DNA from 4 places in the Clostridium neuense genome. Region 1 is predicted to be linked to each of the others. Evidence: riboswitches for the same ligand, from Rfam matches in the RefSeq annotation. Region 1 holds a riboswitch; each other region holds the start of a gene.
The links. A riboswitch is a leader RNA that binds a small molecule or an ion and turns the genes downstream of it on or off. The one in region 1 is predicted to bind S-adenosylmethionine.
Positions count from the first base shown of each region.

Region 2: another riboswitch for S-adenosylmethionine. It lies ahead of ACJDT4_RS18765 (ECF-type riboflavin transporter substrate-binding protein); the one in region 1 lies ahead of metK (methionine adenosyltransferase).
Region 3: another riboswitch for S-adenosylmethionine. It lies ahead of metH (methionine synthase); the one in region 1 lies ahead of metK (methionine adenosyltransferase).
Region 4: another riboswitch for S-adenosylmethionine. It lies ahead of ACJDT4_RS03525 (class I SAM-dependent methyltransferase); the one in region 1 lies ahead of metK (methionine adenosyltransferase).

Region 1 covers NZ_JBJIAA010000006.1:135,292-140,494, forward strand. The annotation lists gene recD2 (SF1B family DNA helicase RecD2) at 1-768, opposite strand, end outside; gene metK (methionine adenosyltransferase) at 1,049-2,224, opposite strand; SAM riboswitch class I at 2,291-2,390, opposite strand; tRNA gene ACJDT4_RS08555 (tRNA-Tyr) at 2,456-2,540, opposite strand; tRNA gene ACJDT4_RS08560 (tRNA-Thr) at 2,546-2,621, opposite strand; tRNA gene ACJDT4_RS08565 (tRNA-Val) at 2,637-2,712, opposite strand; tRNA gene ACJDT4_RS08570 (tRNA-Tyr) at 2,718-2,802, opposite strand; gene yyaC (spore protease YyaC) at 3,106-3,663, shown strand; gene mreB (rod shape-determining protein) at 3,839-4,867, opposite strand; gene spoIIID (sporulation transcriptional regulator SpoIIID) at 4,967-5,203, opposite strand, start outside.
Region 2 covers NZ_JBJIAA010000017.1:81,155-86,357, reverse strand. The annotation lists gene ACJDT4_RS18775 (energy-coupling factor transporter transmembrane component T family protein) at 1-302, opposite strand, end outside; gene ACJDT4_RS18770 (ABC transporter ATP-binding protein) at 305-2,011, opposite strand; gene ACJDT4_RS18765 (ECF-type riboflavin transporter substrate-binding protein) at 2,107-2,664, opposite strand; SAM riboswitch class I at 2,739-2,839, opposite strand; gene ACJDT4_RS18760 (ABC transporter permease) at 2,893-3,978, opposite strand; gene ACJDT4_RS18755 (ABC transporter permease) at 3,982-5,127, opposite strand; gene ACJDT4_RS18750 (ABC transporter ATP-binding protein) at 5,147-5,203, opposite strand, start outside.
Region 3 covers NZ_JBJIAA010000003.1:87,229-92,431, forward strand. The annotation lists gene metH (methionine synthase) at 1-3,271, opposite strand, end outside; SAM riboswitch class I at 3,420-3,539, opposite strand; gene ACJDT4_RS04235 (PrkA family serine protein kinase) at 4,224-5,203, shown strand, end outside.
Region 4 covers NZ_JBJIAA010000002.1:254,293-259,495, reverse strand. The annotation lists gene ACJDT4_RS03535 (MutS family DNA mismatch repair protein) at 1-876, shown strand, start outside; gene ACJDT4_RS03530 (DUF975 family protein) at 954-1,664, shown strand; SAM riboswitch class I at 1,739-1,843, shown strand; gene ACJDT4_RS03525 (class I SAM-dependent methyltransferase) at 1,917-2,489, shown strand; gene ACJDT4_RS03520 (ABC transporter substrate-binding protein) at 2,584-4,179, shown strand; gene ACJDT4_RS03515 (VanZ family protein) at 4,367-5,017, shown strand; gene ACJDT4_RS03510 (ABC transporter ATP-binding protein) at 5,031-5,203, shown strand, end outside.

The sequences.
Region 1 (5,203 bases):
TTCATATATTGCTTTTTCAATATCGTCTTTACGAACCTGAAGTATCTTAATAGAATCTCTTATTAAGTCTTCAATTGGCATATATGTATTACCCATTGCACAAAACTCATTTACTACATAAGTTATTCCACTTTGAATTCTAAAAGGAGAATTTGCTTCTATCCCAAGACTTCTAGCAATCTTATCTGCAGTTTTAAATCCAATGCCAGAAATTGTATCGGTAAGTATGTATGGATTTTCTTTTACAACCTCTATGGCTTTTGATTTATATTTTTTATATATTTTTACACACTGATTAGGAGTAACTCCATATGTCTGAAGAAAAATCATAATGTTTCTTATTTCCCTTTGCTGTGAATAGGATTCATATATAAGCTCTATTTTTTTATCTCCTATTCCTTCAATTTCTCTTAATCTATATACATCGTTGTCAAGTATTTCTAGTGTTTTATCTCCAAACTTATTAACTATTTTTTTTGCTGTTACAGGGCCTATTCCAGAAATAACTCCCGATGCTAGATACTTTTCAATTCCAACCAACGAGTTTGGTAAAACTTCATCACATTTTTCCACTTTAAATTGTTGACCAAACTGCGGATGAACAGTCCATTCTCCTGAAACTTTAAGTGATTGTCCTTCCATTATATATGGTATACATCCAGTTATGGTTATTTTTTTAGAATTTTCATCCTCGGTTACTGCAACCACATAACCATTTTCTTCATTTTTAAATACAATTGATTCAACCACGCACTGAAGTTCTTCCATATTAAATCTCCTTACTATAAACAAAATACTTTAGTTAAAAAAAAAGATACAGTTATCGTATCTCTCCTAACAATTATAGCGTTTTTACATAACTTTCTCAATTATATGTAATAATAAAACTACTCAAACGAGCTTCTAACTCATAACTCTTTTCATTATATATTTTACCATTATAAAAAAAACATGCAAACTTTATTTTAAAACACAGGCTGCTTTAAATTTATTATTTTATGCAAAAAAAGACCAATATATATAATACTAGTCTTTTTCGCACTATTTTCTAAAATAATTTTTTTATTTCTTCAACCTTATCTAATTTTTCCCAAGGAACATCAATGTCAGTTCTTCCAAAATGCCCATAAGCTGCCACCTGCTTATATATAGGTCTTCTAAGATCTAAATCTCTTATTATTGCTCCAGGTCTCAAATCAAAAACCTTTTGAACTATTTCAACTATTTTATCATCTGAAACCTTTCCTGTTCCAAAGGTATCAACTTCTATAGAAACAGGTTTTGCAACTCCTATTGCATAAGCAAGTTCAATTTCTAATTTATCTGCCACTCCAGCTGCCACAAGGTTTTTAGCAACCCATCTTGCAGCATACGCAGCTGATCTATCAACTTTAGTAGGATCTTTTCCAGAAAATGCTCCACCACCGTGTCTGCCGTATCCTCCATAAGTATCAACAATTATTTTTCTTCCAGTAAGGCCCGAATCACCTTGAGGTCCTCCAATAACAAATCTTCCTGTAGGATTTATATAATATTTAGTGTCCTTATCAAGAAGTTCCTCTGGTATTACTGGTTTAATAACTTTTTCAATAATATCTTTTTCAATTTGTTCATGAGTTGCATCTGGACCATGCTGTGTAGATACAACTATAGCATCAACTCTTACAGGTTTATTATCATCATATTCAATAGTAACCTGCGTTTTACCATCTGGTCTTAAATAATCTATAGTTTTATCTTTTCTTACTTCAGAAAGCTTCCTTGCAAGTTTATGTGCAAGTGATATTGGCATTGGCATATATTCTGGTGTTTCATTTGTTGCAAAACCAAACATCATTCCTTGATCTCCAGCACCAATTGCGTCTATTTTATCCATTTCACCTTTTTTAGCTTCTAATGCTTCATTAACTCCCATAGCAATATCACTTGATTGCTCATCTATAGATGTAACTACAGCACATGTATCACAGTCAAATCCATACTTAGCTCTTGTATATCCTATCTCTCTTATAGTGTTTCTTACGACACTTGGAATATCAACATAGCAATTAGTTGATATTTCTCCCATTACATTAACAATTCCAGTTGTAACAGTAGTTTCACAAGCAACTCTAGCATTTTTATCTCTTTCAAGAAGTGCATCTAAGACAGCATCTGAAATTTGATCACATATTTTGTCAGGATGTCCTTCTGTTACAGATTCAGACGTAAATAATCTCTTCATTTAATATTCCTCCCTTAAAAAAAATTAAAGTCTCTTCAATAAGAAGAGACTTTTAAATTCAAATCTCTCTTATCTCGCAGAAAACTGCAGGAATTGGCACCTTAATGCAAATGCATCGGTTGCCGGGTTTCATCGGGCCATTTCCCTCCACCTCTCTTGATAAGAGTAACTACAAACTATATTATACACTTTTTAAACATAAAATAAAAGACACTAATGTGTCAAAATAATTGGTGGAGGAAGATGGATTCGAACCATCGAAAGCTGAGCTAACAGATTTACAGTCTGCCCCCTTTGGCCACTCGGGAATTCCTCCACATCTGGTGCTGGCAGAAGGAATTGAACCCTCAACCTACTGATTACAAGTCAGTTGCTCTACCAATTGAGCTATGCCAGCGTATTAAATTTTGTATGGTGGGCACTACAGGGCTCGAACCTGTGACCCTCTGCTTGTAAGGCAGATGCTCTCCCAGCTGAGCTAAGCGCCCATACTTGGTGGAGGAAGATGGATTCGAACCATCGAAAGCTGAGCTAACAGATTTACAGTCTGCCCCCTTTGGCCACTCGGGAATTCCTCCACATTTAATTTATTAAACTTTAATTCTCAGTCGGAAGCTTCTCTCTCGCACCGACAAATAGTAGTATACATTGATAATATAAAAAAATCAATTCTTATTATGTACCAATACTCATAATTATATTAGTATACGTACTTTTTTCTCGTTATTTCTCCCTTTTAAGCACATGAATGTAAACTGATATACGACATAAATATTTAAACTTTCTATAGTTTTGCATAATAATATTTTTTTATTTGCATCTACAATAAAAAATAATATTAATTAAAAATTCCTCATATAGATTATTAGGAGGTGATTTTATTGAACAAAATAAGAACTTTATATAATGCTCCAATGTCTTATTTTAAAATTTCAAACTTCTTGCAAAAATATATAAACGATAATACAATAATTGTATGCATTGGAACAGACAGATGTATTGGAGATTGTCTTGGTCCTATGGTGGGTACAATGCTAAAAGAAAAGTTTTTCCCACTAAATGTATATGGAACAATTTCTGATCCAATACATGCCTTAAATTTAGATAAGAAACTATCAGAAATTAAAAGCAAACATATTGCATCAACAATTATTGGTATAGATGCTTGTTTGGGAGATTCTGAAAATATAGGTGAAATACAAATACGTGATTACGCAATACATCCAGGAAAAGGCGTTGGAAAATCACTTCCCGATGTAGGTGAAGTATCTATAATAGGAATAGTAGATTCATGTGAAAGCAATGAATTATTCACAAATAGAAATATACGCTTAAATTTAATATTTCAAATGTCAAAAACCATAACCCAAGCAATACTTCATTCTTATTATCTTTATGCTAATTTTAACAATGTGACTTCGATTCCAAAACACAATTAATTACATTTTATTTTTTATATTAATCAAGACAACTCTAACTTTTTAAACGACTTCAAATAATAAAATAACCATCCAACGCTATTGACATGGAAGTATTTTTATATAGATTATAAAAAAACAAAATAGAAAGCATATTCTGCTCTCTATTTTGGCTATGTTTAGTTTCACAAATTATTTATCGCTCTATTATAGTTATGTCATCCACTGTTAAATCTAATTTATCTACATAATCAAGGACTTTTCCAGTACCTAAAGCTACACATGATATAGGATCTTCTGCAACATATACAGGTACTCTTGTAACCTCTTCAATAAGCTTATCTAAGCCATTTAAAAGAGCTCCTCCACCTGTCATAGTTATTCCCTTGTCTGATATATCTGCTGCAAGTTCTGGTGGAGTTTTTTCAAGTACTGAATGTGCACAATCTGCTATTGAATTTACAGCTTCTTTAAGCGCTTCTCTCATTTCTTCTGAAGAAACTTCTACGTTTTTAGGAAGTCCTGTTATAAGATCTCTTCCTCTAATTTCCATATTGTCTTCTATTTCCTTCTTGTAAGCAGACCCAATATTTATTTTTAGATCTTCTGCCGTTCTTTCACCAATCATTAACTTGTGTTTTTTTCTTATGTACTTTATAATAGCCTCATCAAACATGTCTCCAGCTACTTTTATTGAACTTCTAACTACCATGCCACCAAGAGAAATTACGGCTATATCTGTTGTACCACCACCTATATCTATTACCATATTACCACTTGCTTTAGTGATATCTAGTCCAGCACCTATTGCTGCTGCTAATGGTTCCTCTATTAAACAAACCTTTTTTGCTCCTGCGTTTACAGCAGCATCCTTTACTGCTCTCTTTTCTACGCCAGTAGCCTCACAAGGAACACATATAACAATTTTAGGTGCAGACATTCTTCTTTTTCCACAAGCTTTTTGTATAAAATGCTTAAGCATCTTCTCTGTTATATCATAATCAGAAATAACTCCATCTCTTAATGGACGTATTGCAACGATACTTCCGGGTGTTCTTCCAATCATCTGCCTCGCTTCTTCGCCAACCGCTAATACCTCGTTTGTATTACGATTTATAGCAACAACAGATGGTTCTTTTAAAGTTATCCCTTTTCCTTTTAAGTATACAAGAACGGTAGCTGTACCTAGATCTATACCCATATCATTTCCTATACTAAAAAACATTCCTCTATTCACTCCATCTCCTACGTTTATTTTTCACTATTTCAATATTATGGAAATACATAAAAGTATCTCCTTTATACTATTATAGTAGGAATGTTTTTAACCTTCAATAGCTTTGTATTTCATTTTAGTAGCTTTGCCACCTCTTATATGTCTCTCTGCTTTATTAAGTTCAAGTACGCCCTTAGCCATTTCAGCTATTTGAGGATTTATTTGAGGTAATCTCTCTGTCATATCCTTGTGTATAGTACTTTTACTTACACCAAATACTTTAGCAGTTTTCCTTATAGTAGCTTTAGATTCGATAATATACTTTGCAACTTCCATAACTCTTTC
Region 2 (5,203 bases), on a different contig from region 1:
AGCAGATTATGTCTGGTTCCATATATTTTCACACCTTGATAAGGCGCAAATGCAAAAATAAGTATGGTATTTATAACTAAAAAGAAAAGTATAAAATATATTACAAAAGACACATCCTTAAATCTTATTTTCGAAAATCTAAATGCAATTCCGCCTACTATAACAAGAGCTACTAAAAGCCTTGTATCATATGTAATCATAGATGCTGCTACCCAGAATATAAAAAATATTAACTTTGCAGCACCAGTAAATCTATGTATTGGAGTATCTTTTTTTATATAAGATAACATAGCGTTATTCATGCTCATATTTTTCTATTCCCCCTATCATAATCTATAAATGCTTTCACAAAACTTTTAGGCTTATCCATATTTAACTTAATTGCTAACTCAAATATAGAGGTTGTCTTAAGATTTGCAGCTTCTATTACTTCACTATTAGTCAAAACATTTATAGCTGTATCATCAGCAATTTTACTTCCTTTAGAAAAAACTATAGCATGCTGTGTATATTCAAGCATTAAATGCATATCATGAGTAATCATAACAATAGTAACACCCTTTTTATTAAGTTCAACCAAAAAATCCATTATCTCTGTATAATGCTTAAAATCTTGTCCCGCTGTTGGCTCATCCAAAATTATAAGTTCAGGATTCATGACCAATATAGATGCTATTGTAACTCTTTTTTTCTGACCAAAACTAAGCGCTGATATGGGCCATTTTCTAAATTCATATAGACCACAGATTTTTAAAACTTCATTGACTTTTTTTGTTATTTCTTCTTTTGGAACCATCTTTATTGCTAAAGCAAATGCAACCTCATCAAACACCATTACCTTTGAAATCATTTGATTAGGATTTTGCATAACCATGCCTATGTACGAAGAACGTTCTTTAATTGTATCTTTGGCTATATCTCTTCCATTAAACAGTATACTTCCCGACTGAGGTTTATGAAGTCCACATATTATTTTAGATATAGTTGATTTTCCCGCTCCGTTTTTTCCAACTATACTCACCATTTCACCTTTTTTTATTTTAAATGATACATCTCTAAGCGTTGCCTTTTCAGAAGTATATCCAAAAGAAATATTTTTAAGTTCCAAAATCGTGTTGCCATTTTCCTCTTCATTATTATATGGTAATCCTTCATACCAATTGATTACCTTATCCCTGCAATTTTTAAGTTTTATAGTATTAATATGCTCAGGCTGCATGTCACCAGTAATATCACACCCCGCATACTTTAAAGCTGTTATGTATAAAGGCTCTCTTATTCCACAAGCCTGTAAAATATTTGAGCACAAAAGCTCACCTGGAGTCATATCCGCAGCAACTTCTCCATCATTTATAACAATTATTCTATCTACATCTGAACTTAAAACATCCTCAAGTCTATGTTCTATTATAATTATAGTTTTATTCTCTTTTTTTTGCAGATCATCTATTAATTTAACTGCATTTTTACCTGACAGCGGATCTAAATTTGCAAGTGGTTCATCAAATAAAAGTATATTAACTTCATTTACCATTACGCCTGCAAGGGTAACTCGCTGCTTTTGTCCACCTGAAAGCTTTTGTGGCGACGAATCTATAAATTCCTTCATATCAACTATACTAGAAACTTTAGAAACTCTTTCTATCATCTCTTTTTGAGGAACGCAGTCATTTTCAAGTTTAAAAGCTATATCCTCTGCAGCAGTAAGTCCTATAAATTGGCTATCAGGATCTTGAAGTACAGTACCACAATATTTTGATATTTCTGGTATACTCATCTCTTTCGTCTCATGCCCCATTACTTTTAAGCTTCCAGTTATTTTTCCTTTATAATGAAAGGGTGAAAGACCATTAATGCAATTAGTTATTGTACTTTTCCCTGATCCAGATGGTCCGACTATTAAAACTTTTTCTCCTTCATATATAGTAAGATTTATATTTTTTAATGTTGGCTTCGCCTGAACTTTATACTGAAATCCAAAATTCTCGAATTCAATTACCTTTTTTCTCACTTATATCACCTACCTAGTTATGTGCAAAAAAAACAAGTGCCTTTATTATAATATCACATTTAAAGACACTTATTTAACTGTTTCACTAATTTTATTTACTCTTCTTTATTCAAACTTCCAGTCTTTGTCCTAGTTTTAGCATAAGTAAATAGTAGTATTGTACCTATTATTCCTACTGTAATCATATTTGCGACACCTGCTGCAATTCCTTGAATGAAAACTTTATTTACTGGCTCGCCATACATCACTATATCTAAAGTTGGTGCTACTAAAAACCATGCAATTGCATTTCCAATAACTTGTATAACATTAAATATAATTGCTTGTTTAAACCCAAATAAACCTTCTTCAATATTTATTTTTCTAGCTGCAATTCCTACTATTGCTCCAAATATTCCTGAAGATAGCTCCCAACTAAACCAAATCTGTCCATAAAAAATAGAATCTTTTAATACATGTCCTATTAGTCCTATAAATAAGCCTGCAATTGGTCCAAATATAACAGACATAATTGATAAAAATGCATAGGTTGTTTCTATATTAGTATTCGGAATACCAGATGGGATAGAACCAAAACGTCCTAATATTATAAACACTGCTGCTCCAATACCTATAGCAACAACCGTTCTAATTGGTAATTTACTTTTTTCCATATTTATCCCTCCATTATAAAAAAATAAAAACTGCAATTCAATAAGAAAAGCAGTTTTTTTAACAAATTTACATTTTCTTATCTTGCAAATTATTTTGCAGGAATTAACACCATACACTAAACATGCTGGTTGTCGGGTTTCACAGGGCCAGTCCCTCCGCCACTCTCGATAAGATTTATTTAATACTCATTAAGTATATCATTTTTTTAACTTATGTCAAATCTATCCTTATTCGCTCTTGGCAATTGCTGAATATTTAACGCTTCCCGCAGTAAAAAACGCTAGTGCAATAAGTATTAAAATAATGGTATTAGGAAAGATTCTAAAATTTTTAATGCTATCCATAGCCCAATAAAAAGGTGTAATTTTCATAAGGATTTCACCTAAAGGGAATTTGCCTTTCTCACTTATCCCTATAAAATAGATAGTAAGCATTAATAGGTTTATTAACACTACTATAAGTGCTCCCATTTGAAATTGTTCAGACATTCGTGACGCCATTATTGCTGTAGCTATAGATATCATACTTATTAAAATTATATTTAAAACTTCAAATGCAAAGCTTTGAAAACCATATTTAAAAACTAAATTTATTACAAAAAGGGAGCCTATAGAGGCTGCAGATTGAACTATTACCATTGATAGATATATACTGCCTAATATACTATACTCATTATTTGCTGTAGAAGAAACTCTCTCTAATATTTTCTCCTTCTTAAGACTTATTAAATCTTTACCAAACAAGGTTGAGTTAATAATCATAAGATACATAATGTTTAATACAGGAAAAAGTTTATCCTCTCCTATTGATTTATCGGTTTTTTTGTAATCAATATGTATAATATTCTTTTCTATTTCACTTTCATCTTTAATAATATTGCTTTCCTCTAAAACATTAACCTTCATAATTTCTTTTATACTATTTTTTAATCTATTTTCAAATTCATTGTTAATATTTCCAGCTTGAAGCTTATAAACATTAACTACAGGTTTTAATTTTTCATTAGCGCTTTTAGAAAAATCAGCTGGCAGCTCGTATACAGCTGTATATTTATTATTTTTTAAGTCTTCTAAAGCTTCAATCTTATTTTTATAAGTCTTACCTATTTTTAATTCTTTAATAAGCTTATTGCCATATGCACCTCTATCTAAATTGATTACTGCAATTTTACCATTAGAAGTTTCGCTTTTATTATCTCCAGTAAAATACACAAAGCCTGTAAGAAGTATTGGCACAAAAAACATGAACACAATATTTTTATTATTCTTAAAGTATCTTTTACAATTAGCTAGTAAAACCATAATAAAACTCATATACTAAGCAGTCTCCCATCTAATTTTTATCTTAAAAAGAGCTATAATATAAATAACTATAGAAAAAATAATCATGTAAGCTAAATTTTTTTCTATACTGCTAAAAGAATTAAAAAGCATGCATTTTTTATACGTATCCGGTACTATATTTAAAAAAGCAAGTTTAGATACTTTTATATAAAGCCCATTAGAAACCTCCTGAATTGGAACAAAGGTTTCTCCAAAAAATGTTTGAAAAAAAAGCAAAGCTGTAAGAATAGGTATTGAAAATTCATCGTTAAAAAAGGCTATAATAAATCCTGAAAAGCTTGTTATTAGTAAACTTTGACAAATAAGTACAACTGCTAAATTTATAAAATTACACCCTCTAAAAGCAAAACCAGTTACAATAAGTGTCAATATATATACAGCTCCAAAAATTATGCTGTACTCAAAATAACATATTAATGTTGTATTAAATAATTTTTCTTTCCTCATAGGCATAGCCATAAGCCTTTTAAATATACCATCTTTTTTCTCTTTCTTATAAGAAGCGGCTATGTTTACAGCTATTGCTACAATAATATAACTAATTAGAGTAGCACTTAAGGTTTCATAGGAATTTAAAGTCTTTTTAGATTTTACAAATTTGCTTTTAAGTATTTTTTGAGAATATATATTATTTAAAGCAGCGTTTATTTTCTTCTTATTTTCTGCGCTTAATAAGTCCATGTTATTTGAAATAATCTTATTTTCAGTAATAATTTTTCCATAACTACTTATGATACTGTTAATGGTATCTTTATCATCTTGTAGTACATTAAATTTTCCACTAACTGTTATCGTAACACTGCCGAGCTTAGTTATTTTTTCTTCATACCCCTTTGGTATTTTAATAGTGATTTCTCCATTTTTAACTATCTTAACTATCTTATTTATATCCGAATTTTGAAAAATTTCTTTGAACTCTGCAGACCCTCTGCTATGATCTTCATCAATTATAGTTATATTAATTTTATCAATTTGGGTTTTAGGACTATATATATCTTTATAAAAATACCCAAGACAACTAACAATCAGAACAGGAAAAACAGCATATGCTAATAGTATCTGTTTCCAACTTGCAACTACTCCCTTAAGGGCTATAATAATATTACTCTTAATTGACATATATTTCATCCTCGTACATCTAATCTCTTAAATTTTTACCTGTAATGGCCAAAAAAACCTCTTCCAAAGAAGCCTC
Region 3 (5,203 bases), on a different contig from region 1:
GGTGGAGTACCTCGGAAAATGCTTCTGCGAGCCTATCGCATAGTATTTTAACCATTGCAGCTCCATACTCGTCGCCATTTTTCTTTAACTTTTCAGAGTATTCCTTTGCGCCAATACCAGCAGTAACAATAAAACCTCCAAGGTAGTCTTTTATTCCACTTTCTTTTGGGGCAATGTAGTCCGAAAGACACTTAAAGCTGTTACTTTTTAATACTTGCTGCTGACGTAGCATATTAAAGGTTATAACTTTTTCATTATGGTATACTTCGATGTCATCTCCAGTTGAGTTTGCAGGAAATATTCCAAGAACTCCATTTGCACTTATTATATTTTTGCTTTCAAACAAATCTAGCATTTTATTAGCATCACAAAGAAGTTTCTTTGCCTCAGTTCCATATTTAGAGTCTTCTAATATTTGGGGGTAAATCATACCCATATCCCAGGCTGTAAAGAAAAATGTCCAATCTATATATTTCCTAAGTTCTTTTAATGGGAAATTAATAAATTTCTTTATTCCAATAAAGTTTGGAGTATTGATTTCAGTTTTCTCAAAGTTAATGTTGAATTTATTTTTTCTAGCTTCTTCTATAGACACGAGTTCGGCTTTGTGTTCTGAAAAAGTTTTGCGTATAGTTTCATACTCATTATTAATTTTATCTATATAATTTTTACTACTAGAGCTCATAAGATTTTTAGTGACTTCAACTGCATTAGAAGCATCTGTGCTGTGAATTACCTTGTCATATTTAGTTGCAATTTTTAAAGCAGTGTGAGTTTTTGAAGTTGCAGCACCTCCAACTATAAGTGGAATATCTAAACCTTGACGTTTCATTTCTTCTGCAACATGACTCATTTCATTTAGTGATGGAGTTATGAGACCACTTAAAGCTATTATATCTGCTTTTTCTTTTACAGCAGTTTCAAGTATAGTTTCTGAAGGTACCATAACGCCAAGATCTATAACTTCAAAATTGTTACAGGAAAGTACTACAGAAACTATGTTTTTGCCTATGTCATGTACATCGCCTTTTACTGTTGCAAACACAACTTTTCCAGCACTTGTGCTGTTTCCTTTTTCAGCATTTATATATGGAAGAAGACACTCAACGGCTTTTTTCATAACTCTAGCACTTTTTACAACTTGAGGCAGAAACATTTTTCCAGCACCAAATAATTCTCCAACCTTCTTCATTCCGTTCATTAGTGGTTGTTCTATGATTTCTAAGGCACTTTTGTATTCTTTTCTAGCTTCTTCTATATCTTCAGCGATAAATTCTACATTTCCTTTAACTAGAGCATAACTGAGTCTTTCACTGCAGTTTTTTGTTCTCCAGGTATCGCTAGTTCTATTTTGAGCTTGTTCTGTGCTTTTGTAGGTTTCCGCAAATTCTAGAAGTTTTTCAGAAGCATCGCTGCTTTTATTTAATATTACAGCTTCAACTTTATCTAGAAGCTCTTTGTCTATATCATCATAAAGATCAATCATTCCGGGATTTACTATGCCCATATCCATTCCTGCATTTATAGCGTGATATAGAAATACTGAATGCATTGCTTTTCTTATTATATTATTTCCTCTAAAGGAAAAGGATAAATTACTAACGCCACCGCTAACCTTTGCATAAGGTAAATTTTCTTTTATCCACTTTACAGCTTTTATATAGTTTACAGCATAGTTGTCATGATCTTCAATTCCTGTTGCAATGGCTAAAATGTTAGGATCAAAAATAATATTTTCAGGTGGAAAGTTGATTTTTTTAGTTAAAAGGTCATAGGCCCTTTTGCAAATTTCTATTTTTCTTTCAAAGGTTTCTGCTTGACCCATTTCATCAAATGCCATTACGACAACACCGGCACCAAAATTTTTGATTATTTTTGCTTCCTCTAGAAATCTTTTTTCTCCAACCTTAAGACTTATGGAATTTACAATAGCTTTGCCTTGAATAGATTTAAGACCAGTTTCTAAAACTTCAAAGTTTGATGAATCTATCATTATTGGAACTTTTGAAATTTCAGGTTCACTGGCAACAAGTCTTAAAAATGTCTCCATTTCTACTTTTGCATCTAAAAGGGCATCGTCAAAGTTTACATCTATTATTTGTGCACCATTTTCAACTTGATGTCTTGCAACGGATAAAGCTTCTTCGTAATTTTTCTCACGTATCAGTCTTGCAAACTTGGCTGAACCAGCTACATTTGTTCTTTCACCTACATTTATAAAATTACTTTCTTTATTTATTTTTACGGTTTCAAGGCCGCAGTAAATGGTTTCTGGCTCTAACTTAGGAACCTTTCTTGGCTGTATATCTTTAACAGCGCTGCTTATAGCTTTTATGTGAGCAGGAGTAGTACCACAGCACCCTCCAACTATGTTGATATTTCCAGCTAATGCAAGCTTTTTAACAAGAGCAGCCGTTTCCTCTGGAAGTTCTTCGTATTCTCCAAGAGAATTTGGAAGACCCGCATTTGGATAAAACGATATATATTTATTTTGAGTTTCTGAAAGTTGTCTTATGAAAGGCACAAGTTCCTTTGCTCCAAAAGAACAGTTAAGACCTATAGCAATTACGTTTTCATTTTTCATACTTTCTGCAAAAGCATCAAGAGTTTGACCAGAGAGAATTCTTCCACTTTTATCTGCTATAGTTCCAGATATTATAATAGGAAGTTTAATAAATTTTTTCTCAAATACACTTTCCGCAGCTAATATAGCAGCTCTTGCATTTAAACCATCAAATACTGTTTCTATAAGAAGTAGGTCTACGCCGCCGTCAACAAGACCTTCAATTTGTTCACTGTAGGCTGAAAACATATCATCAAAGCTTATACTTCTAAAACCAGGATTTTCAACATCAGGTGACATAGACAAGGTTCTGTTTGTAGGACCAATAGAACCAGCTACAAAACGTGGTTGTTCTGGAGTTTCTTTTGTGAAATAATCAGCTGCCTCTTTTGCAAGCATTGCTCCATTAAAGTTAATTTCGTATATTTTATCCTCTGTGTTGTAATCTGCCTGAGATATTTTTGTTCCATTGAAAGTATTGGTTTCAATAATATCTGCACCGGCTTCGAGATATTTGCTATGAATAGCCTTTATTACTTCTGGATTTGTAAGGTTTAAAATGTCGTTATTGCCCTTTTGATTTACATGACAGTGGAGAGAACCACAAAAATCATGTTCGTTAAGATCATAGCCTTGTATACATGTTCCCATAGCGCCATCAAGTACGAGAATTTTTTTGTTTAGTAAATCTATTATATTTGAACTCATTTGTTAGCCCCCTTTAGTTCGGTTTAAAATGCACAATTCACAGTGCACAGTTGAGAATGATTTTCTTCCGCTTTGTTACAGAAAATCCACATTAACTGTGAATTGAAAAAAGCCCGAGAAAAATCTCGAGCAGCTACTTCACGGATTATTCTCATCTATCAGCTCATAGGTAAAAGTTACCTAGCTGCTGGAATTAGCACCATGTACCTATATATGTACTGGTTGCTGGGCTTCAAAGGGCCAGTCCCTCAGCCTCTCTTGATAAGATTGTAATTAAAATTTGATTTTATTATATTAGTTACAGTTACAAATGTCAATATAGGGGTAGTACCTGAAAAGTTTAAAATGTATTTTTGAAGTCTTACAAGTAAGCTAGAAAGGTTAAGAGCAGAGAGTAGAGAGTAAAGAGTAGAGTGAAGGAGGATTTACCTTTCGTTTCTCTCAGGTAAATCTTACTACTTATAAGTGTCGGCTGCGCTGAGCAACTTAAAAGATTCATGCCTAAAATTCCGTAGGCACGGAGGAATTTTTTCCTTGAACCACCGTGGGAGCAAATTAACAATGCTGAAGGAACAGTTTAAAAAAATTCTAATAAATCTTGGTGAAAAAATCATAAAACACTTAGATATTTCAATTGCTTGAGCATTTTTCCAGCGAGTATAAACATATACGAGGCTTGGGCTAATATATAGATGACTAATACAAGTTAAAGAAGGATAATGGGATTACATCCCAAGCCCCGTATATGATCGTTATCCTTCTTGAACTCAAAGCAAGCACTATTTTAAAATATACACCAAGATTTATAGAAGGTTTTTAATGTGATGAAGCATTGTTATTTCACACTTTTTTAAAACTTTATGAATATAGATGATAAAGTTAAAATATATATTTGGTATAAAGATTATATTTGTGACTTGTAATTTTTAAGTTTTGATTGGGAGGTGCGTTTATGGATTTTAAGGAGCTAATAAAACATGATAGGGAAAACTCAAATAAGATTAAATTTGAAGGTACATTTCTTGAATATCTTAATATAGTTAAGGAAAATCCAGATGTATGTAAGCTTGCGCATAAAAGGATATATGACATTATAAAAAGTAGAGGATTCGAGGTGCTAAAGCCTGAGGAAAATCCAAGGATAAGAAAAATATATGGTAATGAGCCTATAAAAAGATATGACTTTTTTAAGCATGATTTCTTTGGAATAGATAAGGTTATAATGAAGCTTGTAAACTATTTTAATGCTTCCTCCATGAAGGGTGAAGAGGCAAGACAAGTACTTTATCTTGTTGGACCTGTTGGAGCAGGAAAGTCATCATTAGTTGAAGCTATAAAAAAGGCACTTGAAGTTTCGGAACCTGTTTACAGTCTTGAAGGATGTCCTATGAGGGAGGAACCACTTCATCTTATACCAAAGCACTTAAGGAAAGAGTTTGAAAGAGAACTTGGTGTAGAAATTGAAGGTGACTTGTGTCCTGTATGTAAGTATAGGCTTACACATGAATATAATGGTGAGTATGAAAGATTCCCCGTTACAACTAGTGGTTTTTCAATAAGGTCAAGAAAGGGAATTGGAGTAGTCCCACCAGTAGATCCTAATAACCAGGATACTTCAATTTTAACTGGTTCTATTGATATATCCAAAATGGACTTATATTCAGAGGATGATCCTAGAATATTCTCACTAAATGGAGCTTTCAATGTTGGAAATAGAGGTATGGTAGAGTTTATAGAAGTATTTAAGAACGATGTTGAATATCTTCACACTATAATAACTGCAACTCAGGAAAAATCTATACCATCACCAGGAAAAGGTGCAATGATATATTTTGATGGTCTCATTATAGCTCACTCAAATGAGGCAGAGTGGAATAAGTTTAAATCTGATCATACAAATGAAGCTATACTCGATAGAATAGTAAAGATTGA
Region 4 (5,203 bases), on a different contig from region 1:
GCAATTCTTAAAGAGCTTACAACTATAGTTGAAAAAATTGAGTATATAAACAATATAGTTGGATATGTAGTATTAGGTATTGTGTTTTTTTGGGAGTACCACAGGCTTTTTGAATTTGAAAATTGGAAAGCTAAGTATGGAAAATGCATAAGACAGTGGCTTGATGTAATAGGCGAATTTGAAAGTCTAGCTAGTTTTGCTGTTATGTTTCATTTGAATTCAAAACTTACTTTTCCAGAACTTTCAGAAGGAAATTTGGTATTTTCAGGGGAAGAAATAGGGCATCCTTTAATTGATGAAAAAACAAGAGTATATAATGATGTTGATATGACAGACAGTATATTTATAATTACTGGTTCAAATATGTCTGGAAAAACTACTTTTTTAAGAACTATTGGAATAAATCTTGTTCTTGCATATGCAGGAGCACCTGTGTGCGGTAGCACGCTTAAATGCTCTATTGTTGATATATATACTTCTATGAGAATAACAGATGATTTAAATAGGGGAATGTCCACTTTCTATGTTGAGCTTGTTAGAATGAAAAAAATGATAGAAAATATAAAAACAAAGCGCCCTATGATTTTTTTAATAGATGAAATATTCCGTGGAACCAACTCAAATGATAGAATAGTCGGAGCAAAGAGTGTACTTAAAAGTCTCAATGAGAAATGGGTATTTGGACTTATTTCAACGCATGATTTTGAATTATGTAGTCTTGAATACGATGATAAAAAGAGAATTAAAAATTATCATTTTTCTGAAAGTTATGAGGGAAATAAGATAAAATTTGATTATAAGCTAAAAAAAGGACGTTCAGATACAACTAATGCTAAATATCTCATGAAAATGATTGGAATTGATATTATAGAATAAACTTTTTAAAATATAGTAATTATATAGAAAAAACATAGTATATATATAAGGTGACGATATATACAAGGAGGAAATTTATGTACAAAGAAAGAATATCAGTATTTAAAGTTCTTTCAAATGTTTTTTCTATGGGGGCAGCTAATATAATAAAATTTGTTGTAGCTATGGTTATACCAGCTTTGGCATTTTTGCTTATGAGCTTTTGTTCTGGATTAATAATCGGCAGTGCGGCCATAATGTCAGAACACTCTGCTGGTGAGATTTTATTGTGTGCGATTATTACCCTAGTAGTAACTTTTGGAGTTTGTATACCATTAAGTATAGGAATATATTGTATATCACGAAATTATCAAGATAAACATGAAATTATATTCTCAGATATATTTGTATGCTTTAAAGAAAACATTATGTTAAAGTCAATAGGATTAACATTTCTTTTAGGATTAATATTAGTTGTAGGTTATATATTATTTATAATACCTGGCATAATACTTACGTACATGTTTATTTTTGCATTTTTTGTTATGATAGATAATACTGACCTTGGTATACTAGAGATTATTAGTTTAACTGCAAAGCTTACAAAAGGTTACAAACTTAAAATTTTTGGCTATAATATAATACTTGGAATTATACCGGGGATTTTATATATGGTACTTCGTGGAAGCACATTAGGCTGCATAATATATTTTATAATTTCTTTAATTGTATCAGCTGTTAACTTATTGGGATTAAGCTTTTTTTACATGGATAGCTTAGATTGGTTTAATAATGCAACAAAAGAATAGAATTTTCAAATATTAATTGACATGATATATAATTAATTGTATAATTAACTAAACATATAAGAATACTATATAAAATCTTATCAAGAGTGGTGGAGGGACTGGCCCTGTGAAACCCGACAACCGGCATTACCATTAGATGTACGGTGTTAATTCCTGCAAAGCAATTTGGGAGATAAGAAAATGGTGATAAAATTTGTTATTAAGCTGTTTTCTTTTTGAGGAAACAGTTTTTTTATTTTTAGGGGTGATATTTTGAGTGGAAAAGATAGGATAGATACTGTAAAAAAACAGAAATTGGCTTTAGAAAATAATATACAAGGAGAAAAAATTTTAGATATTGGTGGAGGTGGCGAAGGAGTCATTGGAGGAATATATGGAAGAAAAGTAATTGCCGTAGATAAAAGGCAGGATGAACTTGACGCTGCAGCAGAAGGACCAATAAAGATGGTTATGGATGCTTCAAATTTAACTTTTAAAGATAAAAATTTTGATGCAGCTACTTCATTTTTTACAATGATGTTTATTGACAAGGACGATCATAAAAAAGTATTTGATGAAGTATACAGAGTTTTAAAAAATGGCTCTAATTTTGTTTTGTGGGATGCTGTTATTCCAAAAGAGGATGATAGCAAAAAAGATATATTTCTTATTGAACTTGAAATAGCTACACCTAATGGATTAATCGAAACCTCCTATGCTGTAATGAAGAAAAATAATGAGCAGGATATAAAGTATTTTAAGAAATTAGGGAAAAAGGCTGGGTTTAAAATTGAAAGTGAAGAGGATTACGATAAAACTTTCAAAATAGTGTTTAAAAAATCATAGCAAAAAAATATGATTTATATGCAATTGACAAAATTTGAAACAAAAAGTATAACTATATTATTTCTATAAGAGTAATGTACAAGGGGGAAAATTGATGAAAAAGAAAAATATATTGAAAAATTTTATTGTACTAATTTGCATTTCAACTTTATTAGTATTATCAGCATGTGGTAAGGAAGGTACTAGTAAAACTGCTAAAAGGGTAATTAATATTGGAATAACTAATTCGCCAGGAAATCTTAATCCTATAGATCCAGCAGATACATCTTCTGGAATTGTTGCTTCAATCTTGTTTGAGCCACTTATGGATCTTGATAGTGATATGAAATATAAACCAATGCTAGCTGATTCGGTTAAAACTAATGATAATAAAGTATTTACTGTTAACTTAAACAAGAAAGCAAAATGGACAGATGGAAAGCCTGTAACTGCCGATGATGTAATTTTTACATTAAAACTTCTTACAAACTCTAAAATATCATCTATGGCGGCATCAAATTTTAATATATTAGAAGGACTAGATGATAAAGGCTTTACACCTTCTGAAGGAAGTGATTTTGCTGGGGCTAAAAAAATTGATAATCATACAGTACAGTTTACAACTAAAGCTACAGTTTCATTAATATTGTTTGAGGATTCAATTTGTAAAAATCTAAGAACTGTGCCTAAGCATGAGCTTTCAAACATAAAGCCAACTGAAATTTCTAAGAGTCCTTTTATTCAAAATCCAACTGTTACGGATGGAGCATTTTCATTTGTTAAATATGAAAGAGATCAATACATACAATTAAAAGCGAACAACAACTATTATAAGGGTGTTCCAAAGCTGGATCAATTAAATTTTAAAGTTATGCAGGGCACTAATCTAGCAGTTGAATTGCAAAAAGGTGAAATTGATATGAATATAGGTGCTATTCCTGTAGATGATTATAGTAAAGTAAAAAGTTTAAATAATGTAAAAACTTTTGCAGGCGAGCCTAATAATCTTCAATTTTTGTTTATAAATGAAAAGGCAGTACCTAATGCTAAAGTTAGAAAAGCAATTTCTTATGCCATAAATAGAAAGCAAATTGTTCAAAACCTTTTAAAGGGTGAAGGAAAAGCTATAGATGGTTTCTTCTCAGAAGGTAATCCATATTACAATAAAAATATACCACAAGTAACTTATGATGTAAGCAAAGCTAAGGCACTTTTAAAAGAAGCTGGCTTTGATTCAAATAAAACTCTTATATTTAATGTTCCTACAGGAAACACAACTAGAGAGCAGGCGGCGGATATTATAGCAGCAGATCTTAAGGATATAGGTATTAATGTGCAAGTTCAAAAATTTGATTTTGCTACTACTCAAGCTAAGGCAAAGAATGGTCAATTTGATTTAACAATAATGGGAGATACCATCATTCCTATAAATCCAACTTATGATCTTCCATTCTTCATACTTACAGGTAATTATAATGGATATAGTAATAAAGAGGTAGACAACTTAATTTTATCTGTTAAGTCAGAAGCAAACGAAGAAAAGGTTAAAGAAGATTATAATAAATTGCAGGGGATTTTAGCAGAGGATGTACCTTGCCCTGTAGTTTATGCAGCAAGTCAATTAACAGCCGTAAACAAAAGGGTAACTAATGGAAAACCTAAAGATTACGGAACATTTATTGATGTTTATAATTGGGACGTCGCGAAATAACAGTGTTTTGAAATGTTAAATGCTGTTACCTAATTTAAAATTAAAAAATAAAAAAGTTCTTATCCTAATAATTTTGTATGGGTAAGAACTTTTTTATTACTTTTTTGTAATAAACAATTTATACCACAGTAATAAAAAAGAATTATTATAGTAATTGAAATTATTAATGATTGGAGTTGAAGTGTTTGTGAGTGGAATTTTTGGAGGAATACTTTATGAGTATATATGTGTAATATTTTTGTGTGTTATATTTCAGATAATCATGGTAAAAAAAGAACATAAAAGTGGACATAAATATAACCTGAAACATTTTATATGGGTTTACGTTTTCTTTGTATATTTAATGCTTGTATTTATGTGTACTGGTGCGGGAACTCTTCATGATCTTTTCTTTGCTATTAAAGAAAATGAACTTATCAGTTTTGCTACAATAAATTTAGTGCCTTTTGATGCTGCTTCTGGAGGGATTTTTGAACACATAGAAAATATTATAATGTTTATGCCTTTAGGTTTTTTACTGCCGCTTATTTGGAAGGAATTTAAGTCAGTTAAAAAAGTGGTTACAGCAGGTTTTTTATTTTCAATAGTAATTGAGCTAAGTCAGCTTTTAAATATACGTGATACAGATATAGATGATCTTTTAATGAACACTATTGGAGCTTTTTTAGGACTTCTGATTTTTTGTTTATTTAAGAAGTTATTTAAAAATAAAAAAGAAGTGGAAGAATTAGATGAAACAAAATTATCTTTTTTGGCTCGTCATGAAGCTGCATTTTACCTTATACTTTCTTTTGCAAGTGTGTTCTTATTTTATAACGAATTTTTATTTGGAATATAGGAGGGTTTAAAAAATGGAAATACTCAAAATTAAAAATTTATGTAAAACTTATGGAAAGGGAAATACAAAAGTAGAAGCTTTAAAGAATATAAATTTAACTATAAATGAAGGGGAGTTTACAGTAGTTGTAGGACCAAGTGGCTCTGGTAAAAGTACTTTTCTTCATATTATTGGAGGGGTTGAAAA